DNA from 3 places in the Mesobacillus sp. ABV4_180 genome. Region 1 is predicted to be linked to each of the others. Evidence: riboswitches for the same ligand, from Rfam matches in the RefSeq annotation. Region 1 holds a riboswitch; each other region holds the start of a gene.
The links. A riboswitch is a leader RNA that binds a small molecule or an ion and turns the genes downstream of it on or off. The one in region 1 is predicted to bind S-adenosylmethionine.

Region 2: another riboswitch for S-adenosylmethionine. It lies ahead of ACXAEA_RS12300 (methionine biosynthesis PLP-dependent protein); the one in region 1 lies ahead of ACXAEA_RS04520 (O-acetylhomoserine aminocarboxypropyltransferase/cysteine synthase family protein).
Region 3: another riboswitch for S-adenosylmethionine. It lies ahead of ACXAEA_RS13710 (BMP family protein); the one in region 1 lies ahead of ACXAEA_RS04520 (O-acetylhomoserine aminocarboxypropyltransferase/cysteine synthase family protein).

The regions. Positions count from the first base shown of each region.
Region 1 covers NZ_JBSWTJ010000001.1:918,107-928,891, forward strand. Annotated here, with positions in the region: gene ACXAEA_RS04460 (proline dehydrogenase family protein) at 1-480, shown strand, start outside; gene ACXAEA_RS04465 (YuzL family protein) at 578-709, opposite strand; gene ACXAEA_RS04470 (3-hydroxyacyl-CoA dehydrogenase/enoyl-CoA hydratase family protein) at 964-3,345, shown strand; gene ACXAEA_RS04475 (acetyl-CoA C-acetyltransferase) at 3,394-4,569, shown strand; gene ACXAEA_RS04480 (acyl-CoA dehydrogenase family protein) at 4,637-6,421, shown strand; gene ACXAEA_RS04485 (arsenate reductase family protein) at 6,639-6,995, shown strand; gene gcvH (glycine cleavage system protein GcvH) at 7,049-7,429, shown strand; gene ACXAEA_RS04495 (YusG family protein) at 7,586-7,825, shown strand; gene ACXAEA_RS04500 (hypothetical protein) at 7,913-8,095, opposite strand; gene ACXAEA_RS04505 (toprim domain-containing protein) at 8,290-8,646, shown strand; gene ACXAEA_RS04510 (thioredoxin family protein) at 8,653-8,964, shown strand; gene ACXAEA_RS04515 (SCP2 sterol-binding domain-containing protein) at 9,150-9,491, shown strand; SAM riboswitch class I at 9,580-9,683, shown strand; gene ACXAEA_RS04520 (O-acetylhomoserine aminocarboxypropyltransferase/cysteine synthase family protein) at 9,767-10,785, shown strand, end outside.
Region 2 covers NZ_JBSWTJ010000001.1:2,405,012-2,415,796, reverse strand. Annotated here, with positions in the region: gene metH (methionine synthase) at 1-676, opposite strand, end outside; gene ACXAEA_RS12310 (bifunctional homocysteine S-methyltransferase/methylenetetrahydrofolate reductase) at 657-2,519, opposite strand; gene metC (cystathionine beta-lyase) at 2,516-3,691, opposite strand; gene ACXAEA_RS12300 (methionine biosynthesis PLP-dependent protein) at 3,684-4,802, opposite strand; SAM riboswitch class I at 4,957-5,066, opposite strand; gene ACXAEA_RS12295 (M4 family metallopeptidase) at 5,252-6,883, opposite strand; gene ACXAEA_RS12290 (carbon starvation CstA family protein) at 7,147-8,889, shown strand; gene ACXAEA_RS12285 (cory-CC-star protein) at 8,946-9,209, shown strand; gene ACXAEA_RS12280 (ArsA family ATPase) at 9,221-10,180, shown strand; gene ACXAEA_RS12275 (hypothetical protein) at 10,364-10,785, shown strand, end outside.
Region 3 covers NZ_JBSWTJ010000001.1:2,687,945-2,698,729, reverse strand. Annotated here, with positions in the region: gene ACXAEA_RS13725 (hypothetical protein) at 1-583, shown strand, start outside; gene ACXAEA_RS13720 (3' terminal RNA ribose 2'-O-methyltransferase Hen1) at 724-2,118, shown strand; gene ACXAEA_RS13715 (polynucleotide kinase-phosphatase) at 2,115-4,706, shown strand; SAM riboswitch class I at 5,282-5,390, shown strand; gene ACXAEA_RS13710 (BMP family protein) at 5,583-6,602, shown strand; gene ACXAEA_RS13705 (ABC transporter ATP-binding protein) at 6,668-8,206, shown strand; gene ACXAEA_RS13700 (ABC transporter permease) at 8,172-9,248, shown strand; gene ACXAEA_RS13695 (ABC transporter permease) at 9,235-10,152, shown strand; gene ACXAEA_RS13690 (sulfite oxidase-like oxidoreductase) at 10,169-10,785, shown strand, end outside.

The sequences.
Region 1 (10,785 bases):
AAACAGCTGAAATCAGAGTACGATAACATCGGAACCGTTATTCAGGCATATCTGTACAGGACTGAAAAAGACATTGAAGATTTGAACCAGTATTCACCGAATCTTCGCCTTGTAAAAGGTGCTTATAAAGAGTCACCGGAAGTGGCATTCCCTGAGAAAAAGGATGTTGATGAGAATTTTAAGAAAATCATCAAGATGCACATGCTGAATGGAAACTACACAGCAGTTGCATCACACGATGACAACATCATCAATTTCACAAAAGAATTCGCAAAAGCGAATAACATTCCTAACAGCCAGTTCGAATTCCAGATGCTTTACGGCATCATGCCGGAAAGACAGCTCCAGCTTACAAAAGAAGGCTACACAATGCGCGTGTATGTACCTTTTGGCACAGACTGGTATGGTTATTTCATGCGCCGCCTTGCTGAGCGTCCAGCCAACGTCGCATTTGTCCTTAAAGGAATGTTCAAAAAGTAAAAGGATTCAGGCTGACATAGGTCAGCCTGTTTTTCTTTTGGATCAGAAAAACGTCTGGCATTTGTCCGGTTTGACCAAGCTGCCTGCGCTTTTCAAATTATTTCTTATACTGGCTGTTCTGGCTGTTTACTTTTCCTTCGCCGCCCTGTCCCATTGAAGGGCCGGCATTGCCTTTGACACTCGCCGCGCTTACGCCCGCCTTTGATGGATGCTTCTTCATTTTTGCCATCATCATACCTCCATGTTTTATGAAGTTAATAAAATTGCAGCCTGAAGACCGCTCACTTAGATTGCCCATTTGGCAAAGTTTCAATAGGGGTTGTAAAATTCAAAAAATTTTATTTTTTCCGCACCTTATTATTGCGTAAATTTTTTAAATATTTTATAGTAGGTATTAACAGAACTCATTTATATGCATATTTTTTTTGGTGCAAAAATGAATGAGTATTCATTCAAAAAGAGTCAAAGGGGGAGAAAATTTTGATGCGACATATACAAAAAGCAGCGGTACTGGGTTCAGGAGTCATGGGATCAGGGATTGCGGCACATCTGGCAAACATCGGTATCCCGACATTGCTGCTTGATATCGTACCTCGGGAATTAACGGAACAGGAAAAAGCAAAGGGTCTGACGCTTGAAGATAAGCAGGTTCGCAACCGGATCAGTGCAGGTGCACTGCAAAAGCTGTTAAAGCAAAAACCGGCACCTTTGGCCTCCAAGAAAAATCTTGCACTGCTCGAAGCGGGCAACTTTGAAGATGATATGGAAAAGCTTAAGGATGTTGACTGGGTAATTGAAGTAGTAGTCGAAAACCTTGATATTAAGAAGAAAGTTTTTACAGAAGTAGATAAATACCGCAAGCACGGTAGCATCATCAGCTCAAACACCTCAGGGATCTCAGTAGAGGCCATGGCTGAAGGGCGCTCCGAAGATTTCAGGAAGCATTTCCTGGGCACTCATTTCTTCAACCCGCCGCGCTACCTGAAACTGCTTGAAGTCATCCCAACTAAAGATACAGATCCTGAAGTTTTGGCTTTCGTGAAAAATTTCGGCGAAGACCAGCTTGGCAAAGGTGTTGTTGAAGCGAAGGATACACCTAACTTCATTGCAAACAGGATCGGAACTTATGGATTGCTGGTAACAGTAAGAGAAATGGTAAAGGGTGGATACAGTGTAGGGGAAGTTGACTCCGTAACCGGACCAATGATCGGACGCCCTAAGAGCGCAACATTCCGTACACTGGATGTAGTCGGACTTGATACATTCGCTCATGTTGCGAAAAACGTTTTCGACCAGGTTGATGGCGAGGAAAAGGAAGTATTCGAAGTACCGGAATTCATGAAGAAGATGCTTGAAAACGGCTGGTTTGGCAGCAAGTCAGGTCAAGGCTTCTTCCTTAAGCAAGGCAAGGAAATCCTTGAATTGGATCCGCAAACATTGGAATACGGACCGCGCAAAAAGTTGAAAACTGCCTCAACTGAAATGAGCAAGCAGGAAAAAGGACTTGCGAATAAAATGAAAGCGCTTGTTTATGCGCAGGACCGGGCAGGCGAGCTGCTATGGAATATTTTCAGTCCGGTACTTGTTTACTCTGCGGATTTGCTTGGGGCCATTGCAGACGATATCGTCGCAATCGACCGTGCGATGAAGTGGGGATTTGGCTGGGAAATGGGACCTTTTGAAGCGTGGGATGCCCTAGGTGTGGAAAAGGCAATCAACAAAATGGAAGCCGAAGGAAAGACCGTTCCTGCCTGGGTGAAGGAAATGGTTGAAAAAGGCTTCACTTCTTTCTACAAGGAAGAGGAAGGCAAGCTGAGCTATTACCACAATGGCGAATATGTCGCTGTTGAAGAAAACCCGAAGGCCATTAACCTGAAGCTTCTGAAAAAGCAAAATGGCGTGATCAAAAAGAATGGCGGAGCAAGCCTGATCGATCTTGGCGATGGCGTCGCCCTTCTGGAATTCCATTCCCACAGCAATGCGATCGGTCCGGATATCCTGCAGATGATCAACTTCGCGATTGATGAAGTTGAAAAGAACTTCAAAGGACTTGTTATCGGCAACCAGGGCAAAAACTTCTCGGTTGGCGCCAACCTTGCAATGATCCTGATGGAAGCACAGGATGATAATATCTGGGATCTTGATATGGTAGTCCGCCAGTTCCAGCAGACGACAATGCGAATCAAATATTGCTCAAAGCCAGTCGTAGTCGCTCCATTTGGCATGACACTTGGCGGAGGAGCTGAAATGTGCTTGCCAGCAGCCCATATCCAGGCATCAATGGAGACTTATATGGGACTTGTTGAAGCAGGTGTCGGCCTGATTCCAGGCGGCGGCGGCAACAAGGAGCTTTACATCAAGCATCTTGAAGGACTGCCAAAGGGCGTTGAGTTCGACCTGCAAAAAGTGGCAAACAAAGTCTTCGAAACAATCGCGATGGCTAAAGTCTCCACTTCAGGTGAAGAGGCACGCGAAAATAATTTCCTGAACGAAGCAGATGGCATCAGCGTGAACAGCGACCATCTTTTATATGATGCCAAGCAGGCCGCACTGAGCTTATATGAGAGCGGTTATAAAGCTCTAGTAAGAAGAAAGGTGCCTGTGACGGGCGAACCGGGATATGCAACATTGCTTCTTGGAGCCCAGGCGATGCACCTGTCAGGATATATTTCAGAGCATGATATGAAAATTGCGAAGAAGCTTGCATATGTCATTGCTGGAGGTAAAGTGCCATACGGAACAGAAGTTGATGAGCAGTATCTGCTCGATCTTGAAAGGGAAGCATTCCTCAGCCTTGTGGCAGAACCGAAATCACAGCAGCGCATGCAGCACATGCTTGTAAAAGGCAAGCCATTACGCAACTAGTAGATTGATATTTTTAGATAGAACATCCAAGGAAAGAGAGGGAATGAGATGAGAGAAGCGGTAATTGTAGCGGGAGCCCGAACTCCGGTCGGTAAAGCAAAAAAGGGAACTCTTGCGAACGTCAGACCTGATGACCTGGGGGCTCTCGTTGTAAGGGAAACTCTTAAACGTGCAGGCAACTATGAAGGAAATATCGATGATTTGATCATCGGCTGTGCAATGCCAGAGGCAGAACAGGGATTGAACATGGCACGGAATATCGGCGCACTGGCCGGACTGTCCCATGAAGTGCCAGGAATCACCATCAATCGTTATTGTTCTTCTGGACTGCAGGCGATTGCAAATGCATCAGAAAGAATCATGCTAGGCCATGCAGACACCATCATTGCCGGAGGAGCAGAATCGATGAGCCTTGTCCCGATGATGGGCCATGTAGTCCGCCCGAACTCGAAGCTGGCTGAAACGGCTCCACAATATTATATGAGCATGGGACACACCGCGGAGCAGGTCGCTATAAAGTATGGGATCTCCCGTGAAGACCAGGATGCTTTCGCAGTAAGGAGCCACCAGCGTGCAGCAAAAGCAATCGCTGAAGGCAAGTTCTCAGACGAAATCGTTCCAGTTGATGTCACGATCCGTTCTGTAGGGAAAGACAACAAACTTGTTGAAAAAACAATCCAGTTTAAACAAGATGAAGGCGTCCGTCCGGATACCAGCATTGAAACGCTTGCGAAGCTGCGCCCTGCTTTTTCGGTAAGCGGATCAGTTACCGCGGGTAACTCATCACAGACAAGTGACGGGGCAGCAGCGGTCATGGTCATGGATCGTGAAAAGGCTGAATCTCTTGGATTAAAGCCGCTTGCGAAATTCAGGTCATTCGCCCTTGGCGGAGTTCCGCCTGAAATCATGGGAATCGGCCCTGTAGTCGCAATCCCAAAAGCCCTGAAGTTAGCAGGACTTCAAGTATCAGATATCGGCGTGTTCGAATTGAACGAAGCATTCGCTTCACAATCGATCCAGGTAATCCGTGAACTTGGCCTTGATGAGGATAAAGTAAACGTCAACGGCGGTGCGATTGCGCTTGGCCATCCACTGGGTACAACTGGTGCGAAGTTGACTCTGTCCATCATTCACGAAATGAAGCGCCGCAATGAACAGTTCGGTGTCGTAACAATGTGTATCGGCGGCGGAATGGGCGCAGCTGGAGTATTCGAATTATTATAAAACGAACTTTAAATAAAATTCTGGAGGGGCTTAGGCTCCTCCCAAAAATGGATAGGAGGAACAAACAATGAGTAACCAAACAGAAAAGCTTGTAAAAGGCGGCAGCTTCTTAATTGAAGATGTATCTTATGACCATGTCTTCACTCCAGAGGATTACACGGATGAGCATAAGATGATCGCAAAAACAACTGAGGACTTTGTTACAAACGAAGTATTGCCACAAGTTGAGTTTATCGAACACCACGAATTTGACCGCACTGTAAAATTGTTAAAAGAAGCTGGAGAGCTTGGCCTTCTTGGGGCAGATGTTCCAGAAGAGTACGGCGGATTAAGCCTTGATAAAATCAGCTCCGCTCTGATTGCCGAGAAAATGTCTGTTGCTGGCGGATTCTCAATCTCCCACGGTGCCCACGTAGGAATCGGTTCACTTCCAATCGTGCTTTTCGGAAATGAAGAGCAAAAGCAAAAATACCTGCCTGCATTAGCGACTGGTGAACAGCTGGCTGCATACGCCCTTACAGAGCCAGGTTCAGGATCTGACGCTCTTGGTGCGAAGACAACAGCCAAATTGAATGCAGAAGGAACTCACTATGTTCTTAATGGTGAAAAGCAATGGATCACGAACGCTGGCTTTGCTGATGTATTTGTTGTTTATGCGAAAATCGATGGCGAACAGTTCACGGCTTTCATTGTTGAAAGAGAATTCCCAGGAGTATCAGTCGGCGCTGAAGAGAAGAAAATGGGCATCAAGAGTTCATCGACTCGTACATTGATTCTAGAAGATGCACAGGTTCCGGTTGAAAACCTTCTTGGCCAGGCTGGAAAGGGCCACCTGATTGCATTCAATATCCTGAATATCGGCCGATACAAGCTTGGTGTAGGTGCAACTGGCGGAGCGAAGCACGCGTTTGGCCTGACTGTGAAATATACGAACCAGCGTCAGCAGTTCAAAACACCAATTTCCCAGTTCAATCTTACAAAAGAAAAGCTTGGCACAATGGCTGCAAAAATCTATGCAACTGAAAGCTCCGTATATCGTACAGTAGGTCTGTTCGAAGAGAGAATGAACCAGCTTTCAGAGGAAGAAATCAACAATGGCAAAGCAGTTGCTGATTCAATTGCCGAGTACGCAATCGAGTGCTCAATGAATAAAGTGTTCGCTACGGAAACGCTTGATTATGTAGTAGATGAAGGTGTACAGCTCCATGGTGGATACGGCTTCATGCAGGAGTATGAAATCGAGAGAGCATACCGCGACTCAAGGATCAACAGAATTTTCGAGGGAACAAACGAAATCAACCGTCTGCTGGTGCCGGGAACATTCCTGCGCAAAGCAATGAAGGGTGAGCTTCCATTATTGCAAAAAGCACAGCAGCTCCAGGAAGAATTGATGATGCTTATGCCTGAAGAGCCGGGCGATGAGCCGCTTGCACAGGAAAAGTACCTTGTAAAGAACGCGAAGAAGATCGGCTTGCTTGCAGCGGGTCTGGCTGCACAGAAGTTCGGCAAGGCGTTGGAAAAAGAACAGGAAATCCTCGTGAATATTGCGGATATTATTTCCAATGCATATTCAATGGAATCGGCCGTTCTCCGTACTGAAAAGGCAATCGCAAAAGAAGGACTGGAAAAGAGCAAGCAAAAGCTTCTTTACACTCAAATCTTCTGCCAGGAAGCATTCAATGAAATCGAGCGTGACGCAAAGGAGACTCTTGTGGCAACAGAAGAAGGCGATGCACTTCGAATGCTGACTTCCGCATTGCGTAAATTCACAAGACACACTCCAATAAATGTGATCGCGAAAAAGCGTGAAGCTGCAGAAAAGCTGATCGAAGCAGAACGTTTTGTAGTTTAATCCAATTTGAATCATACGCTCCTCTCGTTTTCGGGAGGAGTGTTTTTTAAATTTTTTTTGTTCTGGAAGGATTTTTGCGAATTATGTTGAAATAAGTAATGGATGCCAAAATTATTGGTGGAACTAGACACGGAATGTTAGTATTTTGCCGCCTTAATATGTTACTATCCGTTTAGAGGGTTTAATAAATGGGATACTAGCAAAGGGTGGTGAGAAAATGGCAAACACGTTTTATTGGTACCCTAAATGCGGCACTTGCAGAAATGCAAAGAAATGGTTAGAACAGCATAATGTAGAGTTTAATGAAGTACATATTGTTGAAAACCCGCCTTCCCAATCCGAGCTAAAAGAATTGCTTGAAAAAAGTGGCCTGGAGATCAAGAAGTTTTTTAATACTAGCGGGATGAAGTACCGTGAACTGGGCTTGAAAGACAAAATCAAGACAGCATCGGAGAGTGAGCTTCTCGAACTGCTTGCTTCAGATGGAATGCTGATCAAACGCCCCCTCATGACAGACGGGGAAAAGGTAACTGTGGGCTTTAAAGAAGAAGAATACGAAAAAGCCTGGCTGTAAATTTGGTCCCATCGATATTAATCGATAGAGATATACAATTGGAGGGATAGTTAATGAATACACCAAAAGAGTTGCGTTATTCTGAAGAACACGAATGGGTAAAAGTTGAAGGAGAACAGGTTCGCGTAGGTATCACTGATTTTGCTCAATCTGAGCTTGGCGACATCGTATTCGTCGAACTTCCTGAAGTAGGCGATGAAATCACTGCTAATGAGCCATTCGGAAGCGTTGAGTCCGTAAAGACAGTATCCGAGTTATATGCGCCACTTAGCGGCAAGGTAGTAGCAATTAATGAAGAGCTTAACGACAGCCCTGAATTCGTAAACGAATCTCCATACGAAAAAGCATGGATGATCGTGGTAGAACCAGCTGACAACAATGAAGTTGACAAGCTTATGACTCCAGAGCAATATGAAGAAATGATCAAAGAATAAGATACTTTCAAGACGCCTTGAGAATCAGGGCGTCTTTCATTTAGGAGCATTTTATCCAGTAAGAATCCCATATCGGACTCCTTGTTATTTCCATCACTTCTAATCAGAATTTCGGACAAACTATAGATACCGATGAATGAAAAAGGGTGGGAAATCATGACGCTGAAACAAAAAAAGCTGGACATCACTGACCGGGTAACAGGAAAATTGGAAAATGGAGAAGTTCAACTCTATCTTGAAAATGAACCAATCGGGAAGATCCAGCTTCCAGATGGAATTAAACTTGAATTGGGTCATCATTATGTGTCTGAACAGAATAGGATTTACCAGCATGTATCAGTGCCGGACCAATCAGAACCTCGGTATACTGATTGTGATGAAGGCGGCTGGTGTTAAGCAAAAGCAGCGGCCGGCCATGTCGCTGCTTTTTTGTTGTACACCTGGAAATTATAAAATGGTTTAGTTGTGGATAATTACATTTGGTTATCTTAATCCAGCTTCAGCGCGTAGCCCCTCGAGAAGTTGTCTAGTTTCGCCTCCTAGAAACTCCGAAACTTCAACTCCGCCGGCAGAAGCAATAAGCGCTTCTTTGTCGGAGTTTCCAGTTTCTGCGTTTCTGGACAGTCGGCTATACTTTTCGATTTCGGTCCGCTCAGGTGAAGTCAAAGAACGACTTCACCGGTCGGCCCTCCAGCGCTTGTCGGGGCTGACCAAGGCGCTTGCGCTTTCTTATATGCTAGTCTTAATTTTTGCATTCTAATTCAAAAACAGTGACAATAGAAATATGTACATACCAGCACAATTTATTTAATAATGTTTATAATGTTGTAAAGCAATTATTATCTGGTGCATAGGTGGTTATGGCGATGGACGAAAATCACAAGGTGATCATAGTGGAAGGCTCGTCAGACAAGAAGAAAGTGCAAGCCGTGCTAAAAGAATCTGTTGAAATCATCTGTACAAATGGGACGATTGGTGTTTCGAAACTCGATGAACTAATTGATTCCCTTTTTGATAAAGATGTATATATCCTTGTGGATGCGGATGCATCCGGTGAAAAACTGCGAAAGCAATTTAAACGGGAATTTCCCGAAGCCAACCATCTCTACATTGATAAAATGTACAGGGAAGTTGCAACGGCACCGGAAAACCATCTAGCTACAGTTTTAATTGGAGCAAATATCGATGTTCATACAGAGTACTTAGAAAAAGGATGACTGTAGATGAAAGATTGGACAAAGGCCCAATTGGAAGCTTTCTTAGCAGAAGGGGAAACAGGGTATCTTTATTTTTACACGCCAATGTGCGGAACCTGCCAGGTAGCAAGTAAGATGCTATCGGTGATCGAGCAGTTGCTTCCTGAAATGCCTTCGGGAAAGGCCGATTTAAATTACCTGCCTGATATGGCAGAGCGATTTGAAATTGAAAGTGTTCCATGCCTTATTGTTTTAAATAAGGGAGAGGTGCAGGAGAAAATCTATGCCTTCCAATCCGTCCCGTATCTTTTTGACAAGCTTAAAAGGTTAACAGTCTAAAGGATCAGCTTGATTTCTTTTGACATATTTCTCGGGAAATGAAGGACAATGCCGAAAAACAATTGGCATTGTCTTTTTGTGTATTTCTACTTGCGAAAACCGCATATTATGAACTATTTGTCGAAGGATTTATAGAGGTCTTTCCCCTGCTTTCAAGGAATATGTAAGACAGGGAGTTGATCGGTATGTACGAACGAATCGAAGAGTTTATGAATGAAATCCACACGAAGAAGCATATGATGGAATTAGTCAAAAAACTGGACCTTTGTTTGAAAATCGAGGCTGAAACAGGTGATTTCCACCTTGTTTTTAAAGACGGGAATGTCACATTTGCAGATGGATGTGACAAACAGACTGATATTCAGGCAACAATCTCGGGGAAGCATGAATTCCTGATTCAATTATTAGATGGCGAAATCAAACTCCGCCAAGGGGTGCGATTAAATTACTTTTATTTAAATTGTCCATTTCGATCCCAGTTGCTTATCGAATCAATCTTCTACCTTGCAAGGCCGATACCTGTATAAAATTTTATCAGAAAAATCAAAATAATATTTGACCAGTGATCTGCTGCGTGCTATTATCACTTTAACGCAAAAAAACTCCAATTGAATATTCTTATCCAGAGAGGCGGAGGGACTGGCCCAATGATGCCCGGCAACCGGTTGTGAAACACGGTGCCAATTCCAGCAGAGTGTATGGCTCTGAAAAGATAAGGAGAGATGATAAATGAACCTCTTCTTTAAGAAGAGGTTTTTTTGTATCAGCTTTCCGTAATTATTTTTTGAATGGAGAGATGAAAATGGCGAATGAACAAAAGAACTACAAAATTGAAACTATTGGGGTTCATGGAGGACAGTCACCGGACCCAGTTACTGGTGCCAGGGCGTTGCCTATTTATTCGAGCAATGCATTTCAATTTGAGAACACAGACCATGCAGCGGATTTATTTGCTTTGAAAGAGTCAGGTTATATTTACTCAAGGATACATAACCCGACTGTGACAGCTCTTGAGGAAAAAGTTGCCCTCCTTGAGGGGGGAGTTGGAGCCCTTGCGCTTTCAAGCGGCATGGCTGCCATCACACTGTCGATTCTCAATGTTGCGCATGCTGGTGATGAGGTCGTTGCAGCTTCCAACCTTTATGGTGGAACCTATAATTTATTTGCTGTTACACTGCCAAAATACGGCATAAAGGTTCATTTTGTTGATCCTGAAAACCCGGAAAACTTTAGGAAAGCCATTACTCCTGACACAAAAGCTGTCTTCGCGGAAACAATCGGGAACCCTAGTTTAAGGGTTTTGGATATCGAGGCTGTCGCTGACATCGCCCATGAAGCCGGCGTTCCGCTGATTATAGATAACACGTTTGCAACTCCATTTCTATGCCGTCCGATCGAACATGGAGCGGACATTGTCATCCATTCCGCAACGAAATGGCTGTTAGGCAATGGTACCGTCCTTGGCGGCATCATTGTGGATGGAGGTAAATTTGATTGGAAGTCTCCTAAATTCCCGGGTTTCAACGAACCTGATGGAAGTTATCATAATATCGTGTATAGCGAAGCCATTGGAGCTGCTGCATACATTGTAAAGGCCAGGGTCCAGCTTCTCCGTGATCTCGGGCCATCTATTAGCCCTCAGAGTGCTTTCCAATTCAATCTGGGAATTGAGACATTGCATGTCCGCATGAAGGAGCATGTCGCAAATACCCAAAAAGTCGTGGACTATCTCGAGTCGCATCCTGCGGTTACCTGGGTCTCTTACCCTGGCCATGATTCTCATCCTGATAAAGAGCTTGCTGAACGGTACCTGCCAAAAGG
Region 2 (10,785 bases), 1.5 Mb from region 1:
AATTCAATCCGATTGCGATTGGGTTCATATGCTGTACAGATATATAGAATGCTTCAATCGACTGTCCGGCAAGTGTTGTGCCCATCGGTTCGATCGTAGCTGATATCATTAGTGGAATTTCTTTGCCTCTTAGCTGAACTGCACGCTGAATTCCAGTATAAGCCGCTTTCACATTGAGCAAATCCTGGCTTGTTTCAAGCAGAAGCAGGTCTGCACTGCCATCGATCAGGCCAAGAGCCTGCTCTTCATACGCCGCAGACATCTCCTCAAAGGTGGCTCCGCCTGTTACGCTTAGCGTTTTTGTCGTAGGCCCCATCGAACCCGCGACAAAACGGGGAGTCGAAGGGGAAGACGCTTCATCAGCTGCCTTCCTTGCAATAAGGGCAGCCGCCTTGTTGATTTCATATGCTTTATTACCTAAACCATACTCATCCAGGACCAGACTTGTTGCACCGAATGTATTTGTCTCTACAACATCGGCTCCTGCCTGAAAATATGCCCGATGTATGTTCTCGATTACTTCCGGGGCTGTGAGATTAAGGATTTCATTGCAGCCATCATATTCTTCTCCGCCAAAATCGTCTGGAGTCAAGTTTGCCTGCTGGAGCATCGTCCCCATAGCACCGTCCATGATCAGGATTTTTTTATTCATCTGTTCAGTTAACAAGGTTGACATTCTGTTTCCTCCTCAATAGAAGGCTGCTGTATTCGGTAGCATAAGTGGACAACTCAACACTCATCTCATAGTTCATAAACGGTGTGATTAAGTAAATTCCGTTAAAAAGTTCTGCTGCAGCCTCAATCAGTCCTTTTGTGATTGCAATGCCTTCTCTTTTTGACTGGAGAGGCTCGTTATTAAATTTCGCCATGATGTCGAGAATTTCCTGTGAAATCTTGATGCCTGGCACCTCATTGTGCAGGAACTCCGCATTTCGGCTGCTGGTCAGCGGCATCAGTCCGATATAGACAGGGACATCAAGATGCTTTTTAGATTCATGGACTTCCAAAAGCAATTTTTCCGAGTAAACAGGCTGGGTTATGAAGTAATCGGCACCTGCATTTATTTTCTTTTCCATCCGCTGTACTGCCTTTTCTATTGACCTGACGTTTGGATTGAACGCTGCACCAACCGAAAATGCCCCTTTTTGACCTAAATCTTTGCCAGAATAGGAGAGACCAGCATTGAACTGCTTGATCATCTCGATCAGTTCGAACGATGAAACATCAAATACGGAGGATGCTCCAGGGAAATCCCCGACTCGTGCTGGGTCCCCGGTTACAGCAAGCAGGTCATGGAGTCCCAGGGTATGCAAACCCATCAGATGGGATTGGAGACCGATGATATTGCGGTCACGGCATGTCAAATGGACAAGAGGACGCAGACCAATTTTATCTTTAACGAGGTGCCCAATCGCCGCATTCGAAATTCTTGGAGATGCAAGCGAATTATCAGCGAGTGTCAGCGCGTCGATACCGGTATCCATCAAAGCTTTTGCTCCTTCGAAAAAACGGGACGTATCAAGCTTTCGGGGTGAGTCAAGCTCGACAATTACAGATGGGCGTTTTTTTACAAGCTCATGCAAAGGGGGGACAGGTCTTGACACATCAGGTGAGCTGACCGCCACCTTCGTTTTTTTTCTTTTAATACTTTTCTCACTGACAGGACTAAGTCCTTTTAACTCATCCGAAAAAGCCTTGATATGTTCTGGTGTTGTGCCACAACAGCCGCCGAGCAGGCGAACACCCTGATCACGAAAGCTGCGGGCAGATTTTTTAAAGTATTCAGGAGTACCCTCATAATGGAATTTGCCATCAGTATAAGCGGGTAAACCAGCATTTGGATAGGCAGAAAGATAAGCTTTTGCTGGCAGCTCAATCTGTTCAAGGCTTGAAATCATATGGTGGGGGCCAAGGCGGCAGTTAAGGCCAACAATGTCAGCTCCCAAATCTTCCATTCTATGAAAAACCTCCTGTAGAGGGGTTTGGTCCTGCATGATGGCGATTTCCTGGAGGGAGACCTGTGCAATGATTGGAAGGCTGGTTTCTTTCCGGGCAATAGCAAGCACTGTTTCTATTTCTTTCATATCATAGAAGGTTTCAAGCAAAATTCCATCGACTTCCTCTAGCAGAAGGCAGTACAGCTGTTCTCTGAAACTGCGCTTGATTTCTTCAATTGGTATCGCAGATGGCCTAATGCCGCGGTTACCGCCTATGGTTCCTAAGACATGCGCCTCCTTACCAGCTGCAAGTCTGGCGAGTCGTACTGCAGAGCTGTTAATCTCTTTCACCTGATCCTCAAGTCCATATCGTTCCAGTTTTATATAATTCGCTGCATACGTATTCGTCTGGATCAGGTCTGCACCAGCACTAATGTAAGCTTTATGAATACGAACAATATCATCAGGTTGTGAAACATTCAGCTCTTCAAAGCAAGTGCCTGCACCATATGAATAGAGGAGGGTACCAATTGCGCCATTGGCTATTAAGATTTCATTTTCCAAACGTTTGAGGAAACTCATCGGATTCGCTCCTTTTGAGAGTTGATAGAATGTAAAGCATGTTTAAAATCTACAATCAGATCTTCCACGCTCTCCAGGCCAACAGATAAGCGTAGCAATCCGTTACTTATGCCGCGTTTTTTGCGTTCAGCTTCAGGCATGGCAGCGTGGGACATTTTTGCCGGGTAAGAAAGAATGGACTCTACTGCACCAAGACTGACGGCAAAGACAGGAATTTTGACCTTTTCGATAAAATGCTTTAATTGAGCCTCATCTTCCAATTCAAACGCAACCACCGCTCCAGGGCCATCCGCCTGAAGTTGATGCAATGCATGTTGTGGATGGTCAGTTAATCCGGGAAAATAAACTTTTTTAATCTGTTGTTCTTCTATTAAAAATTGAGCGATCTTTTGAGCGTTTTCCTGTGATTGATTCAACCTGACGGACAAGGTTTTTATTCCTCTCATGACGAGCCAGGCATCCTGGACGCCAAGGATAGCTCCAAAGGAATTTTGCAGGGAATAAAGCCTTGTTGCCAAATCTTGATCCTTTGCCACCGCCAGACCAGCAACAGTATCGCTATGCCCTGACAAGAATTTAGTCGCGCTGTGAAGGACAAGGTCGGCTCCCAGCTCAAGTGGTCTTTGCAGATACGGTGTCATGAAGGTATTATCTACAAAAGTCAACGCGCCTTGTTCCTTTGCGATCCTGCTGATCGTTTGGATGTCGGTTATCTTCAGTAAAGGATTAGAAGGTGTTTCTACATACAATAAAGCAGTGTTTGGCTGGATCGCTTGTTTTACTGTTTCGATGTCTGTCATGTCCACAAAAGTATGCTCTATGCCAAATCGGTTCAAAACCTGGGTAACCATGCGGAAGGTGCCACCATAAACATCTTCTGATATAACAACATGGTCTCCCTTTGATAGAAGCAAAAATGCGGTAGAAATAGCTGCCATGCCGGAGGAAAACGCAAAACCCCGGCAACCGCCCTCAAGGTCAGCGATGATATCCTCCAATGCTTCCCTGGTGGGGTTCAGGCTGCGGCTGTAATCATATTTTCCAAACGTATTTGGAGATTCCTGATGAAATGTGGAGGCATGCTGGATTGGAACACTGACTCCTCCTGTTGCAGGATCCACTTTATGCCTGTTATGAAGGAGTTGGGTTTCAAAGGTATAAGAATCACTCATACACATTTGCCTCCTTTCCTGCATGTTGAAAAGCATGTTCCAAATCATCAATTAAATCTTCAGTATTCTCAATTCCAACCGAGAAGCGAAGAAGCCGGTCACAAACTCCTGTCTGTTCGCGGATTTCTGCAGGGATATCTGCATGTGTCTGGGTAGCAGGGTAGGTGATAAAGCTTTCAACACCGCCCAGACTTTCAGCAAAGGTGATAAGAGACAGGCTTTGTAAAAATGGATTGACCATTGAAGGGGACTTAATCCTGAATGAAATCATTCCGCCTTTGCCTGGGTAGAGTACATCCTTTACAGCACTATGATTTTGAAGATAATCGACCAATTTGATTGCATTTCGCTCATGACGCTCCATTCTTAATGACAATGTTTTCATGCCCCTGATCAAAAGCCAGGAATCAAATGGACTTAGAACAGCACCACCACCATTATGGTGGAGGAATAACGCTTCACAAATGTCATTTCCCTTTGCAACAATTAGGCCTGCTAGCACATCATTATGGCCGCCAAGATATTTAGTAGCGCTGTGAATAACAATATCTGCTCCTAATGACAATGGTTTTTGCAGCAGGGGAGTATAAAAGGTGTTATCAACAATCAACAATAGTCCATTAGTACTTGCGATCCTAGCAATAGCCTCAATGTCTGCCTGTTCCATCAATGGATTTGTCGGTGTTTCGACAAAGAGCGCTTTCGTCTTAGGCGTGATGGCGGCTTCAATTGAATTCAAATCACCCATGTCTACATATGTACTATTCAAACCCCATTTTTTAAACCCTTGCCCGAGAAGGCGGTAAGTACCTCCATATAAATCATTTGAGACAATCCATTCATCACCATGCTGGAATAATGAAAGAATCGTCCAAATTGCGGCCATGCCTGAACTGCAGGCGAATCCGCGATCGCCTTCCTCAAGATCAGCGATTGCTTTCTCAAGAACTTCCCTTGTTGGGTTACCTGTACGAATATAATCATATCCGCTTGATTGACCAATACCTTCATGACGGTATGCAGTAGTTAAATAAATGGGGGTATTCACAGCCCCGGTTGCAGATTCACTTCTGTTTCCAAGCTGAGCCAGTTTCGTATCGATTTTTGTCATTGTTTTCACTCCCGGTTGATAAATTATATTTCTCTTAATCAAGAAAATCTTGAGGATAAGCTTTAGAATTATAAGGAAATCTTCCTTGAGCAGAGTGAAAAAAAAACAAAAAAGCCTTCTTTAAGAAGAAGACTTTAATACGAAATAGCCATTCTTCTTATCTGCCAAGTTAGAAAACTTGCTGGAATTAGCACCTTTTCAACAAATGGTTGAAGGTTGCTGAAGCTTCTCAGGGCCAGAACCCTCAGCTTCTCTTGATAAGAAATATTAAATTTTCAAAAAATTAAATTTCTCTAAATATTACATGTGATTGTTGGATATGTCAATCACTTTATTAAAGGAATAAAGTTCAAATTAAGCAGCAGTATAGACTTAAGAAAATGGATGGTACAGAAATAGAAGGGTGGCTCCATTCCCTAATAGAGCCACCCTTCTAAAATCGGAAACTATTAATTTACACCTACAGCATCAAATGCTTTGCCTACTGCTGTTGCTTCTGCAGAAGTTGCCCCATACAAGTCTTTAGCGGCTTGTACCAATCCTGCTCTTGCCTGGCTAAAGTTCGTAGAAGATGTAAAATACACTGTGTTTGCACGGTAGAAAATTGCACCCATTTTTTCATTGCCGATTCCTGGGACCGTCACTCCATAATGTGTTCCGCCCTGGCTCAGAAGGTACGCAGCTTTATTGATGATTCCGCTGTTAATGTGAACGCCGCCATTGTCGGAAGTTCCTGTATATCGAACAGAATAGTGGTCAGGATCGCCGTATTTAGTCGGATCGCTCATTGAACGAAGGGCATCACCAGCTTTGTTAGGTGTATAGATGTCTTCACCGATTTCAAAATCAGGGTTGTTATTATCATGGAATTCGGCAAGTGTTCCGAAGATATCAGAAATCGCTTCGTTCAATGCTCCTGATTCATACTGGTAAACAAGGTCTGAACTGAAATCTGTTACCGCGTGGGTAAGCTCGTGAGCAACAACATCAAGGCTTCCTGAAAGAGGGATGAATGTAGCACCATCGCCATCGCCATAAACCATTTGCTGTCCATTCCAGAACGCGTTGTTGTAATTTCTTCCATAATGTACAGTTGATTTCAACGCTGCACCATTATTGTCATATGAATTGCGGTTAAAGACGTTTTTGTAGTAGTCATATGTCAGACCTGCATAGTAATGAGCGTCAACCGCTGCACCATCATACGTTGCATTTAAGAGATTGTCAGCATCTTTCCAAAGGGTACCTGGAGTTCTCTGGCGGTTTTGCGCATCATAGGTAAATACGCCATTGCCGCGAGTATTATCTTGTAAGTAATAAGCTCCGCTTGATAGAAGGGTGTTCAAAGTTTTCGTATCACCAAGTACACCTACACCAGATCCTACAGTATTTGTACCAGCCAGAGATGGGTTTGTTTTACCTGCTGTGTCGATTGCATTGTATTTATTGATGATATCGCCTGTTTCTGCATTTATGAAATATTGATAATTGCCTGGTTCAGGGCTTAAAAAGTTCAAAGTAACATGGTATGCGTATACAGCTTTATCAGCTGTTGGGTACACGACTAACTCTGCAGAAGGCGTTTGTTCATAAGCTGGTTTAAAGCCTAATTCAGCTTCAGCTAAGGCAATCGCATCTTTTTGAGATTTCTTGTTCGCTGCTTTTACAAGCTTGCTGCTAAGCTCTTTGCTGACAGTACCACTTAATACTTGAAGAACTCCTGCTTCATCAACCTTAGCAACCAGAGTAGATCCCCAAACAGTAACACCATTATACACTTGCTGAAGGCGGACAACGTCCCCGCCAAGGTCATCTGCTTCCTGAGATTTTACAACGAAAGAATCGTTGGCGCCAAGATTGTATTTTCCTTTTGAACCTTTAAGATAATCAAGAATTACATCTTTAGCCGCCTTCGCTGATGGGTTTGTCAATTTACCCGCAACAAATTCTGGAGTGCCATGGCTTTTCGTAAAATTTTTAGTTTTAGCATCTGCTGATGGGGCAGCAAAACCTGATGCTGCTACCAAACCGCTGATTGCAAGACTTGCTGTTAAACTTAAGGAAACGACTTTCTTTTTCAAATGAACTCCTCCTAAAATGGGATTCTAGCTACTAAATATTAGTAGATTATCATATTTATATATTATTATTCTGAAGATTTCAACAATAAGGTCGTGTTTTGTCGATTTATACAGTTGGGAAACTTTTTTAGTAAGTGATACGGAATCTCTGTATAAAAATGGGATTTTAATGAAAGTAGTCAGAATTAATTGACTAATCTAATAATAAGTTTTTATTATAAAGTTGTAGTACCAGCTAATATAAAAAGGAGGGTATACATGTAATGAATTCTTTATGGTTAGCTATTATCGGAATGAGTGTCTTTGCGATTGGCTACAGATTTTATTCAAAATGGGTAGCGGAGAAGATTTACCGGCTGGATCCCAATTACGTCACACCGGCACATCAGTATTCAGATGGGGTGGATTTTGTCCCGACGAAAAAAATGATTCTATGGGGACATCATTTTACTTCCGTTGCCGGAGCAGCACCGATAGTGGGACCGGCAATCGCTGTTTATTGGGGATGGCTTCCTGCCTTTCTATGGGTGACACTGGGAACTGTATTTGCCGCAGGTGTACACGACTTTGGTACTCTTGTCCTTTCAGTAAGGAATAAGGGACAGTCAGTTGGAACAATTACGAACAAATTGATTGGCAAGCGCGCCAAAATCATGTTCTTATTCATTATTTTAATCTTGGTCTTGATGGTTAACGCCGTTTTTGCCTGGGTCATTGCAAACTTATTTGTGAAATTCCCGGCAAGTGTCCTTTCTGTATTCCTTCAGATTCCACTCGCAATCTGGATTGGATATGCAGTTTACAAAAAGAAAAAGGGAATGCTTGTTCCTTCATTAATTGCTCTTGCAGTAATGTATGGTGCTGCGATCCTTTCCAGCCGAGTACCTGCATTGCAAATTGATTTGGTTAAATATTTTGGCGGTGCCGAAAATACTGTCATGTTTGGCTTGAACGGCGTATCGATGGCATTCTTTATTTGGATTGTAGTCCTGATGGTTTACTGTTACATTGCTTCAACATTGCCTGTTTGGAAACTTTTACAGCCGCGTGACTATATAAATTCGCATCAGTTGGTAGTTGGATTGTTCATTTTGTACGCAGGACTGATTTTCCTGCAGCCAAAGGTGACTGCACCAGCCATGAATGCTGCAGCAACAGACGTCTCCTGGTTCCCGCTCTTATTCATCACCATTGCCTGCGGTGCGATTTCAGGTTTCCATGGACTTGTTTCTTCAGGTACTTCATCAAAGCAACTCGAGAAAGAAACCGATGCGAGGTTTGTTGGTTATTTAGGTGCGGTAGGAGAAGGAATCCTTGCACTAATTGCCATCATTGCAGTAGTGACCGTGTTTGCGACGAAGGCAGATTTTTCTGCAGCGTATTCCAGCTTTGCAGCTGCCAGTGCGGGAGGCCTTGGAAACTTCATCAATGGTGCGGCACTGCTTGCGACAGGTATTTGGATTCCTGCCGATATTGCCAGGACGATCGTTTCAATCATCGTTGTCAGCTTTGCAGCTACGACATTAGATACTTCCGTAAGATTAATGCGTTACATCATTGCTGAAATTGGAAGCGAATACAATGTCAAGGCATTGACGAAAACGCATGTAGCAACAACAGTAGCAGTAGTATCCAGTGCAGCTCTTGTACTTTTGCCTAAAGGACCAAATGGGTTTGGTTCAGGCGGATATCTGCTATGGCCATTGTTCGGAACAAGCAACCAGCTTTTGGCCGGAGTCAGCTTGATGCTTATATCCATCTGGCTTAAGCGCCAGGGCCGAAACTATCTTGTAACATTTATCCCAATGGTGTTTGTATTCTTCATGACCCTTTGGGCAATGATTCAGCAGGTTGTGTTCCAGTGGTCCGGATATGGAAGCAGCGAATTGAATATGCTCCTTTTCGGAATCGGAGGACTGATCCTTATCTTTGTCTTCTGGATTATCGTTGAAGCAATTTCCGCTTTCAGCAGGAATAATCCGCCGCCTTTAAGTAAGGAAATGTAATGAAGTCAGAGGCCGGGAAACCGGTCTCTCTTGTCATTTAAGAGGAGGAACGCAAAGTGAGATTCATCGAACAATTTAAGCGTGCTATTAGTGTATATGATGAAATTCTAAGGCATCCACACAAGACTGAGATTGCCCGTGAATTAAGGGATGAAGAAGACCTGTTCATGTTGCTTTGTTTTTCAGAAATGCTTGGATTGCCTAATCCCGCATTTTACTATACTCTCGAGCTTTATCCCGTCATGATTGAACGTTTCCACGAATGGCATCTGCGGGCCGGTATGGAAAAATCACCGCTTGATGGAATACGATGCTGCTAGGAGGTGCAGAAATGGACAGGAAGATTCATTTTATTGGAGGTAAGGGGGGCGTAGGAAAGAGTACCACATCTGCTGCCTTGGCGCTTTTACTATCGCAAAAGGAAAAGAGGGTACTTCTAGTCTCTACTGACCCTGCCCATAATGCTGGTGACTTGTTTCATGGAGATTTCAGAGGCGGAAAAATAGTAAAAGTAGCTGAAACTCTTGATGTACTTGAGATTGATTCAGAACAAGAATCGAAAAACTACATAACTGGTGTGAAAGGCAATCTGAAAGGACTCGTTAAGGCCACGATGATTGATGAAGTCAATAGGCAGATTGAACTGGCAGCTTCTTCTCCAGGTGCTGAGGAAGCCGCTTTGTTTGACAGGATAACCTCGTTAATTCTTGAGGAGAAGAAAAATTATGACGCGATCGTTTTTGACACTGCACCAACCGGACATACAATCCGGCTTTTAATGCTTCCGGAACTAATGGGAGTATGGATGGACGGGCTTCTTGAACGAAGGAAAAAAACGAACGAGAATTATGCGCAGTGGATGAACGATGGGGAAATAACGGAGGATCCAATATACGAAACTCTGAATGAACGAAAAAATCGTTTCAAACGTGTGAGGGAAATATTACTGGATGAAAATCAAACGGAATACTTATTTGTCCTTAATGCAGAGCGGCTGCCAATACTTGAAACTGCTAAGGCGGTCGATACACTGAAACAGCATGGAATCCATGTCCGGTCCATTGTTATTAATAAAGTGATTCCGCCGGAAGCAGACGGCCGCTTCATGGAACAGAGGAGAGAGAATGAAAAATTATACTTAAACGAGATTGCAAAGACCTTCGATCAACAAAAACAATTTGCTATCCCTTTGCTAGAACATGATATCTCAACGCTATCTTCGTTGAACAAAATATCAAGGATTCTGGAGCAGCAAATGGAAAATCATGGAGTGCCCCGGCAATACTATTAAAGGGATAAATTAACGTCCCACGCTGAAGGTAAACTACACCCATCAAAGCAAATGGCATAAACAAGAGTTTTTCTTTCCAGTTTTAGGGTTATATATGAAGGAGGATAATTATTGAAAAATGAAGAAAACTATGATTTAGCCAGCATAGCTAATGCCAGTTTCTAGAGAAAAGGAGGATGATATATGAGGAGGATCTATCCGGGATCCATAACAGCCTATAGCCAATTCGGACACTTGAAAGTACCCAAAAGTGTTAAATGTATCTGTCCAGAATGCCGAAAAAAAGTTGAATTTGTCCTAAAATCAACGTATCAAACCAGCAAGCACGGACTTTTGACTGAAAGCACCTGCCCAGCTTGCAAACAAAGTGCGGCATTTGTCATGATCATTATGGAAAAGGATGTTCATCCAGATGTATACATTTACGACCCGATGACGACCACACACCCGCTTAACCAGATTGAGCAGCTCCCAAAAATACCTGATGAATTGATCAGGGCATATAAATCGGCTGTCAATGTACATCACTCCAAAGAAAATGCTGCGACAGCTGTATTGGCTAAGCGTGTGATTGAGAATATACTTAAGCACTTTTTAGCTGAAAA
Region 3 (10,785 bases), 1.8 Mb from region 1:
AGGTGTAAATACCATTGGGGAAAATAACCAAAATCTTAATGAGGGTGATGAAATGAATAATGTGTTTTCAATCACATTGGTTGTTATCATTACGATTATCAATTGTGGACCAGTCCAAGCAGCCACCCATGAATCCCGTCCTTTAGAAGAAGTTTTCCCGGAACTTGGATACAAAACGGTCGAGGAGGCTGTAGTAGAATTTGAACAGCACATTAAACAGGATATAAAACTTCCAATGAGAGTTCCACCCTTAGTATTCACACATATATTTGGAAGGTTCAATGATTTAGAAGGAGAGATCAATGACTCTTTAAAAATCGTGTTCATAAATGAAGTCTCTCCAAAAAACCATTACAAAATGGATATTCGGCAGGTTCGTCACAAGATTCCAATGAGAGAAAGAAGCAATTTTAAACTAAAGAACGGTAACGAAGCAACGTATACCAATGTTTCTGGCTTTAACTTGTTGGTTTTTGAAAGTGATGGGTGGCAATATATTCTTAGTGTGGATAAAAGAGTATCCGAAATAGTTACACCAGAGGTATTAGTTGAAATTGCAAATTCTATACAGACTCCTAAATAAATCAAAGTTAAAAAATGCGTTTTCCTTTCCGGATTAACGCTTTTTTTGTGCCTTCCTACATATCACTCCCCAGTGTCTGTTCCATAACAAATAGGTAAATGATATATTAAATTCAGGAAATGATCGAAAAGAGGTGCTTTATGCAGTTAACGATTCGGGCTTTTGGGGAGAATGTCCAGGTTCTTTCACATTTGTTGGCGAAAAACCCTCATAATGTCTATGAACGACACCAAAAAGGCCATGCTGTGAGGCTGTTTTTCAGCATGTTTACTGATCGGGAGGTAGAAGCGACTGTGTTTGTTGCTCCAGACTCTCTTGAACTGGTGAAAAATCAAGGTAATCAATATGATATTACCCATTACATAAATGATCGGGAGTTTGCAGTGAGCAGTATTTTCATATCACTGATCAGAACTGCCCTTGGGACCGCGTTGAATGGGCAGCCGAAGGAGGATTACGTCGAGTGGGTAAAGCATCGATTCGACCTGGAATTAAGTTTCGGGCCGGTTTCTTCAGGCCTATCGGATCAGCAAATCCTTGAGCTATTTGAACCACTAGGATTCAACGTTGGTATCACACGCCCTGATATCAATTATGATTTCACACTTAAATCGAAAAGCTCCGCGAGGTTCATTGCACTTAAAGGCAAAACGACATTGCAGATGGCTTTGAGGCAGATATTTGTGCTCATCCCGGTGCTGGACAATTACAAGCATTATTATATAGATGAAAAAGAGATTGAGAAACTCGAACGCTATGGAGAAGGCTGGCTTGATGACCACCCTCAGAAATCCTTTATCATGAAACATGCGTTGCGATTCAAAGTTGTGTACGAACTGGTTGAAAGTCAGGATAAAGATACTAAAGATAAAAACGCTCTGGTTGAAGGCCAGGAAAAAGCCGCTGCCATTCAGGAAAAGAAAAAAATCCGACTTAACGACATGCGCTATGAAAAAATAGTGGACACGGTGAGGGAACTTGCAGATAAGGAAAGCATCGTCGACCTCGGTTCTGGTGAGGGCAAGCTGAGCGCCAGATTAGGCTTCATCAACGGAGTCAAAGAAATTCTCGCTGTCGAACCTTCAGAAGAAGCTTCGATCCGTGCGATGGAACGGTTCGCTCAGGCAGATGACAAGGCCGATTTAATCAAGCCGACCCAGCTATGGGGTTCGCTTTTTTACTATGACGAGCGGTTGAAGGGCAAGGATGTCATGATTTTATGCGAAGTGATTGAACATATCGACGAGGCTCGGCTTCCAAAGGTTTTTGGGACCATCCTTCATGAATACCGTCCAAAGAATCTTCTTGTGACCACTCCGAATAAGGAATACAATGCCCTTTATGGAATGGATACGGAATTCAGGCATGATGATCACCGTTTTGAGTGGACAAGGGCAGAGTTCACGGAATGGTGCAATGCGAGAAATAGCGAAGGTGAGTACGAGTTGACTTTTAGCGGTATAGGCGACGAGCACGAAGAATTCGGCTTTCCTACGCAAATGTGTATTTTTAAGAGAAAGGAGGCAAAAGAATGAGAATCGCATTGCCTCATGCAGGTATTGTTTTGCTCGTTGGACCATCAAACAGCGGCAAAACGACGTTGCTTAATAAATGGCAGGAGGAAGGTAAAATCTCTCCTTCTGAGGTGGTCAGTTCCGATCAATTCCGCATGCTTGTCAGTGATAAGGAATTCGTGGATTTTCGGAATGTGCCAAAGCAAGAAGCAGACATTCTATTTGATGAATACAGCATGATTTCAAAGGAAGCTTTTGACATGATGGACAGTATGATTCGGGCAAGGTGCAGGCTGAACAAGCTTACCTTTGTGGATGCGACCCACCTGCAGCCTGACGATCGAAAGAGGTATATCGCGATGGCCAGGGATCATCATGTCCCAATCATGTCAATCGTTCTTGATGTACCTGAAAAAGTATTGCTTGAAAGGGACGAACAACGCGATAATCCGCGCGGCAGACGACGTATCAAGCAGCAATACCAGGTTTTCACTCGGGAAAAGCGTTTCATGAAAAAAGAAGGCATAAGGTCATTACATTTTATAAAAGAAATCGACGATATTGAGTTGACTAGACGCACCAATCCGCTGGAACTGGAAGTTGGTACTGGAATTGACATCATCGGCGATATCCATGGCTGCTATGATGAAATGATTGAACTGCTGGAAAAACTCGGCTATGAAAAAAATGGTGAAGAGTATTATCTGCACCCTGAAGGCAGGAAGTTCCTGTCGATTGGGGATGTGATGAGCAGGGGGCCAGAATCCCTTAAGAGCATGATGTTCTTTTACAGGCATGTTGAAAAAGAACTGGCATATATGATTGACAGCAACCATGGCTGGAAGATTGCCAGATGGCTTGATGGCCGGAAAGTAACCATTTCACATGGAGATGAAAAGGTTGAGAAGGAATTTTTGCAGTATGAACAAGAGCATGGAGCTGAAGCGGCAGCAGAGTGGAAAAGTAAGCTGAAGGATTTCCTCCTTGAGTCGCCTTCCCATTATATTCTGAAAAAGAATGGCATTCCTGCAGTAGTATGTGCACATGCTGGAATCAAGGATGAATATATAGGCAAACAATCGGATGATGTCAGTGATTTTTGCCGCTATGGAGATACTGATGGATTTGATGAAAAAGGAAAACCGGTGCGGAAAGACTGGTTCATCGGACACCGGACTAACCAGCTGATTGTCTGGGGTCATGACCCTAAGCCACAGCCGCTGAAAATGAATAATACCCTCAACATTGATCAGGGCGTCGTGTTCGGCGGGAAGCTTACTGCCCTCCGTTACCCGGAAACCCAGATTGTCGCTGTACAGGCGAAAGCAGATTATTCAGGAGTACCTGATAATCCGCTTCTTGAGTGGGAGCAAAAGCGTCTGAATCAGCCGAATATCGGCAAATTCCTTCATGGATATTCCGTGCTAACCGAGGAGTTTGGCGAGGTAGCGGTTCCGGCAGAAACAGTCAAGCCAGCGATTGATACGGTTTCTCACCATACAATCCCGATTGAACAGCTGCTTTATATTCCGCCAACCATGAGTCCGACACCGTCGCCATCCTCCAAGGAAATATACCTGGAACATCCTTTGGAGGCAATTGAGTATTATCGAAGCAACGGCATTGAAAAAATGGTCGCGGAAAAAAAGCATATGGGGAGCCGCGGCATTCTGTTCTTGTTCAAGGACCATGCCTCAGCGAAAAAACACATTGGAATAGAGACGTTAGGTACGATTTATACAAGAACCGGCAGGCAGTTTTTCGAGAACCATCTTGAGCTGGAGATTGTCCGCAAACTGAATGATGATTTGCACAACAATGATTATTTTACCAAGCATCAGACCGATTACGTTCTGCTCGATGCCGAAATCATGCCATGGAACTTGAAGGCAAAGGACCTGATCAGCAAACAGTATGCCCATGTTGCCGAGAATGCGATGATGGATCGGGCTATGTTGCAGGATAAATTAGCTGATGCAGCTAAGGATAATCCTGCTCTGTCTGGATGGCTTGAAGAATACAATGAAAAATTGAACAATGCCAAAGAGTTCGCAGAGGTTTTTCAAGGGTATTGCTGGGATGTCGTCAATCTTGACGATATCCAAATCGCTCCTTTCCATGTGCTGGCCCATAGCAACAGGACGTTCTTCGATGAAACGCATGAATGGCATATGAAAATGAACCATGAGTTCGCCAGCTATTCAAGCTTGTTTGTCGCCACCGAATACAAAATCATCGACAACTCATCGAGTGAGGCGGAAGTGATCAAGTGGTGGGAAGAGACGACCGAGGACGGGCACGAAGGAATCGTCATCAAACCTGAGCATTATATCACGAGAAGCAAGGGGAAACTGCTCCAGCCAGCGATCAAAGTCAGAGGCAGAAAATACCTGAGAATCATTTACGGCATGGACTATTTGCACCCCGAAAACCTAAGCAGGCTGAAAAAACGCAATACAGGCAAAAAGCAGAAGCTCGCGCTGAAGGAATTTGCGCTGGGAATCGAAGGCATCCGCCGCTTCGTAAATGGAGAATCCATCGAGAGAGTACATGAATGCGTCCTTGCCACCCTGGCAATGGAAAAAGACCCTGTCGACCCGCGGTTGTAGGGAGAACGAGGCTGTTGGGACTTGTGCCCGGCAGCTTTTTTGTTTGGATTTGGTTGTGGGTGGGAGAGCGAATGAGCGGTTAAAAGGGGGGATTATTGATATGGGCAAATATGACAAGGTGGATGTACCCGAAGTCATGAGGAAACCCGGGATGTCGGTCATATAAAATGAAATTATATGCCCGAAGTCTCGAGGAAACCCGGATGACGGTAACATAAAATGAAATTATGTGCCCGAAGTCAGAAGGAAGCCCGATGTACGGTCACATTAAAAGAATATATGTGCTCGAAGAAGATTGGAAACTTGAAGGTTAAGAGTACTGTCATATTATAAGATTTGATGTAATACGTTTAAGGTTAAACTCTATCGTTCAAAAGATAATTGTCAAATAGGATGAATTTCATGAGAGAAGAAATGACGGCAAGGTATGAACTGGATTTGCGTATGTATCACAGTTTATAAGTGTTGTTCTGATTTTTCTAAAAACATATTGCTATTTATGATATATTGGTTATAATGAATTCTAAGTTTATTTTATTTTTATGTTACTAATGTAAAAAACTACATAATGGATTTCCTTATCAAGAGAGGCAGAGGGACTGGCCCTATGACGCCCGGCAACCGCTATTACCAAAATAGAATGGTGCCAAATCCTGCAGAACACATTGTTCTGAAAGATGAGGAAGAGTGCTGGTTTATTTACCTCTTCCTATTTCCCTGGGAAGAGGTTTTTTAATTGCAGGAAACAACAAAAACACGAACATTGTTGGTGGTATTGAAATTAATATACGTTTTTTGTTGTATTCAAGCTAAGAATCAATTAATCTAGTAATGTAGAAAATATAATAAGCGAACATTAATTTTAGGGGGATCATCATGAAAAAACTTTTGGCGTTGTTTACAATTTTAGCAGTTCTTCTAGTGGCAGGCTGTGGAGCTGACGAGTCTTCCAAAAAGGCGGATGGAGAAGGAAAAGAAAGCAAAAAGAGAATCGCGCTTGTTCTGCCAGAGAAAATTGGTGTGAACCCTTTCTTCCAGCAGATGGATGAGGGAGCAAAAAAAGCAGCAAAAGAGTTTGGCGTGGAAGTAAAGACAATTGAATCGACTGATCACTCAGCAATTGAAGAAAACCTTCGTGTAGCTGTTGCGGAAAATTATGACCTGATCATCACTTCTTCTTTCGAATCGGAGGATGCATTGAAAAAGGTAGCGGCTGAAAACCCGGAGCGACAGTTTGCGATTATTGATACGATTGTAGATTTACCGAACGTACAAAGTGTCAACTTCCGAGAATATGAGGCAGCTTACTTGCTTGGTGCAGCGGCTGGTCTGTCAACTAAAACAGATAAAGTAGGAATGGTAGCTGCAATGGACATTCCGCTTTTAAAGAAATGGACAGTGGCTTTTGAAGAAGGCTTGAAAGAGACAAATCCGGATGCTGAGTTTCTTGTAAACTATGTTGGCAGCTTCACAGATCCTGCAAAAGCGAAGGAATTAGCCTTCCTTCAGGCTTCAAGAGGAGCAGATTTCATTGCAGGAGCAGCTGCTGTAGGTGACCTTGGAGTATTTGAAGCAGCGAAAGAAAAAGGATTCTTCACAGCAGGCCAGGACGTAGACCGCACAGAAGTAGACCCTGAGCATGTCGTACTTTCACAGCTGAAGGGTACGGACGCAGCAGCTTACGAAACGGTAAAAGCATTTACAGAAGGTACTTTTAAAGCTGGAATCGTTGAGTATGGTCTTAAAGATAAGGGTGTGGGTTTGACTTATGTGACTCATGAAAGCAAGACACCTTTGAACGCATTCGTTGGCCAGGAAGTCATCGACAAAGTCAAAGCTCTTCATGATGAAATCATATCTGGTAAAAAAGTAATTAAAAATCCATTAAACAATTAATTTGAGAAAAAAATGAACCGACTGCGCTTGTAGTCGGTTTCCATTTGTACCGGGGAGGGAAGGCAATGACCTATCGCTTAGAAATGAAATCTATGACCAAGAAATATGGTGATTTCCTTGCTAACGACGACGTATCAATTAAGCTAAAAAAAGGGGAAGTACTCGCAATTGTTGGGGAGAACGGCGCTGGTAAAACGACGTTGATGCGAATGCTCTATGGACTCGAACAGCCGACGAGCGGAGACATTCTGCTTGATGGGAAATCAGTAAGATTTTCAGGCCCCCAGGATGGGATTGCGCATGGAATTGGCATGGTTCATCAGCACTTCATGCTTTACCCCGATTTTACAGTGACAGAGAATATCGTCATTAGCCGCGAGCCGCGCACCTTTGGGTTTTTCAACCGAAAGGGAGCAGCTGAAGCTGTCCGTCAGCTTGCAGAAAAACACAGGATTTCGGTTAACCCTTCACGTAAAACAGGCGAGTGTTCTATCGGGGAGCAGCAGCGGATTGAAATCCTCAAGGTTCTATATCAGGGCGCAGATATTATCATCCTCGATGAGCCGACCGCTGTCCTGACACCATTGGAAGTGGATGAACTGTTAGCGACCATTCGTTTCCTTGCCAATCAAGGGAAAAGCATCATCCTGATTACCCATAAGCTGCGAGAAGTCATGAAGGTGGCGGACCAGATCACGGTTCTCAGGAACGGAAGGGTAGCAGGTCATGTTCAAATATCAGCAACAACTGTCGATGAACTGGCAAAGTTAATGGTGGGCAGAGAGATTAAGGAGCTTGCTGACAGGTCTAAGGTGAAAGGGGAAATTCTCCTTGAAGTAAAGGAACTGACCATAGGTGCGAAAGGTTCCAAACCTGTTTTGGATAATGTCAGCTTAAGTGTACATAGAGGGGAAGTCCTTGGAATCGCAGGGGTTTCTGGAAATGGACAGTCCGAGCTAATCCAGGCTATCTCCGGTTTAAAAAATGTTGATCATGGCTCGATTCTTTTAGGAAGTCAGGATGTAACAGGTACATCCGTAGCTTTCAGACGCGATGCAGGATTATCCCATATTCCTGAGGATCGATATCTGTGGGGAGCGGCAAAGGAAGCCACAATTGTAGACACTGGATTCATGGGCTACTACAAGCAAAAAAAGTTCAACCGACGTTCTATTTTGAATAAAAAGGCTTTCCGCAGCTTTGTCAGTGAATGGATTTCAAAGTATGAAATCAAGACATCCTCAATGGATGAAAAGGCAGCGAATTTATCAGGCGGAAATTTGCAGAAATTGATCGTCGCAAGGGAATTAGGTTTTGATACGGATTTCTTGATTGCTGCTGAGCCAACACGAGGAGTGGATATTGGTGCAATGGAATATATCCATGAAGCAATTTTAGCCAAGCGAAATAATGGGGATGGCATCCTGCTCGTATCATCCGAATTATCTGAGATTTTAGCATTATCTGACCGGATCGCTGTCATGTATGAGGGGAAAATCGTGGGAATGCTCGATCGAAAGGATGCAACAGAAGAAAAGCTGAGTGTGCTTATGGCAGGAGGGAAAGTCAATGAAGGTTCAGAGAAAACTGCAACAGTCGTTTAGAGGATTGGTTCAGCCGCTGTTCGCGGTGATGATCGGGATCCTTACCGGAGCGCTGGCCATCAGCCTGATAGGTGAGTCAGTTGCAGAAACATACAAAGTGATGTGGAATGGAGCGTTTGGAAGCTTTTATTTCGTAACGGCGACCTTTGCACGTGCGACTCCAATTATTCTTATTGGAGTCGGTCTTGCATTGGCTTTTCGCGCTGGGGTTTTCAACCTGGGTGCAGAAGGTCAGATGGTATTAGGAGCTATTGCCGCAGCTTTAACTGCACTCTATGTACCAGGCCCAGGTTTTTTAAAAATGATTTTGGCATTAGTCGCCGGTATATCTGCAGGCGGGCTCTGGGCTTTATTTGCAGCCTGGATGGAAGCGAAGTTCAAGGTTCAGCTCCTCATATCGACGCTGCTATTAAACTACGTTGCTGTTTTGTTTACAGGCTTTCTTGTAGCTAAGCCGTTTCAGGATAAATCGGGCTCAGCAGCTCTGGCACAAACACCAATGGTTGATCAGTCAGCATGGCTGCCAAAGCTGTTCCCGGGCATGAGCCTTCATTTTGGGTTTATCCTTGCAATTTTTTGTGCAGCCATTTTGTATTTTGTGCTTAAATACACATCAGCTGGTTACGAGGTCCGGATGCTCGGCCACAATCCGTTCTTTGCAGAATATGGCGGAATCAATAAAACGAAGGTACTATTTTTCAGTATGTTTTTCAGTGGTGGGATTTCGGGGCTGGCAGGTTCGGCAGAGGTCCTTGGTTCTCAATACCGCTATGTAGAAGGAGCTTTAACAGTCCCGGGGTATGCTTGGACTGGTTTGATGGCAGCCCTTTTGGCGAATTCGAATCCACTCGGGACAGCAGTCGCTGCGATATTGCTGGCAGCCTTGCAGACCGGTGCAATGGGCATGGAACGCAACACGGAAGTGCCTTTGGAAATTGCCAGTGTCATACAGGGTGTCTTGATCCTATTCATTTCAGCCAGGTTTGCGTTTAAATGGTGGAATTTAAGAAAGAAAGCAGGTGCAGCCAATGGATCTCTTTGATTATTCGCTGTTTGTATCAGCTATCCGCATGGTAAGTCCGATATTGCTGGCGGCACTTGGAGGCGCGCTATGTGCCAGGGTTGGGATATTTAACGTAGGACTGGAAGGACTAGTCCTTGCAGGAGCCTTTTCAGCTATTGCCGGAAATTATTACAGCGGGAGCATATTTGTAGCAGTACTGTCCGGAATTGCCGGCTCCGTCTTTGTTTCACTGCTCTTTGGTGTAGTGACAATTAAATTTGAGGGAAACCCTATCGTGGCGGGAATCGCCATCAATTTCCTTGTACTAGGATTGACGACTTTTTTACTAAGGGCGCTATTTGATGTAAAAGGAGCCTTTTACGATAAAAACATGGAGGGTCTGCCAAAATGGGACATTCCGCTGATAGAGAATATTCCAGTGATCGGGAAGGTGCTTTCTGGCCACTCTCCACTTGTGTACATTGCGTTCTTAGCCGCCATTCTTCTTTATATTTTCATGTATAAAACGGTTGCTGGATTCCGTTTATTAGCAGTAGGCAAGAATTTATCCGCTTCAAAAAGCCTGGGCCTGAAAGTGACAGGTATTCAATTTGGGGCGATCGTAATGAGCGGTGTGCTTTGCGGTTTAGCTGGGACACAGCTGTCCCTTGGCCAGGTGACGATGTTCACGGAAGGGATGACTGCAGGCCGCGGCTTTATCGCATTAGTCGCGATGATGCTCGGACAGTCCCATCCAATTGGCATACTTGGTTCTAGTCTGTTGTTCGGACTTACCGACGCATTGAGCATAAGAATGCAGGGATTCTCGATGCCAACTCAGCTGACCGCCATGCTTCCTTATATCATCACGATTGTGGCGATGTTCTTTTTGAAGGATAAAGGAGCAGCATCACAGCTGTCAGGACAGCAAAGTACAAGATAGGGGGATGACGATGAACTTGAACAAAGCAGAACGAATCAAACGAACGAGAGTACCGGCTGTTGACCCGACTCTTGCCAAAAGACTGCCGCCTGGTCAGGCATTAACCGAACGCTTTCCAATTCTCCATGAAGGGGAAGTGCCTGTTTATGACTTGAAAACATGGAATATGAAGGTTTTCGGTGCTGTCGAGAAAGAGGCGGTCGTAACGTACGACCAGATGCTGAACATGCCGCAAACCTCTGTAACCGTTGATATCCATTGTGTGACACGCTGGTCCCGCTTCGATAATACTTTTACAGGAGTGAGGTTCACCGATTTCATCAAGGAGCTCGGAATTCAGCCGAACAGTCAGTATGTCATGCTGCATGCAGACCAAGACTATACCGCGAATCTTCAACTGAGTGATCTTGTGCGCGACGATGTGCTTCTCGCCCATTCCTTTGAAGGAAGTCCGCTGACAGACAAGCATGGCTGGCCGTTAAGGCTCATTGTTCCACATCTCTATTTCTGGAAAAGTGTGAAGTGGATTCGCGGGATTGAATTCATCGATGAAAATAAACCAGGCTTCTGGGAGCAAAACGGGTTCCATATCAATGCTGACCCATTTAAAGAGGAACGCTTCTCAGGGGAGGA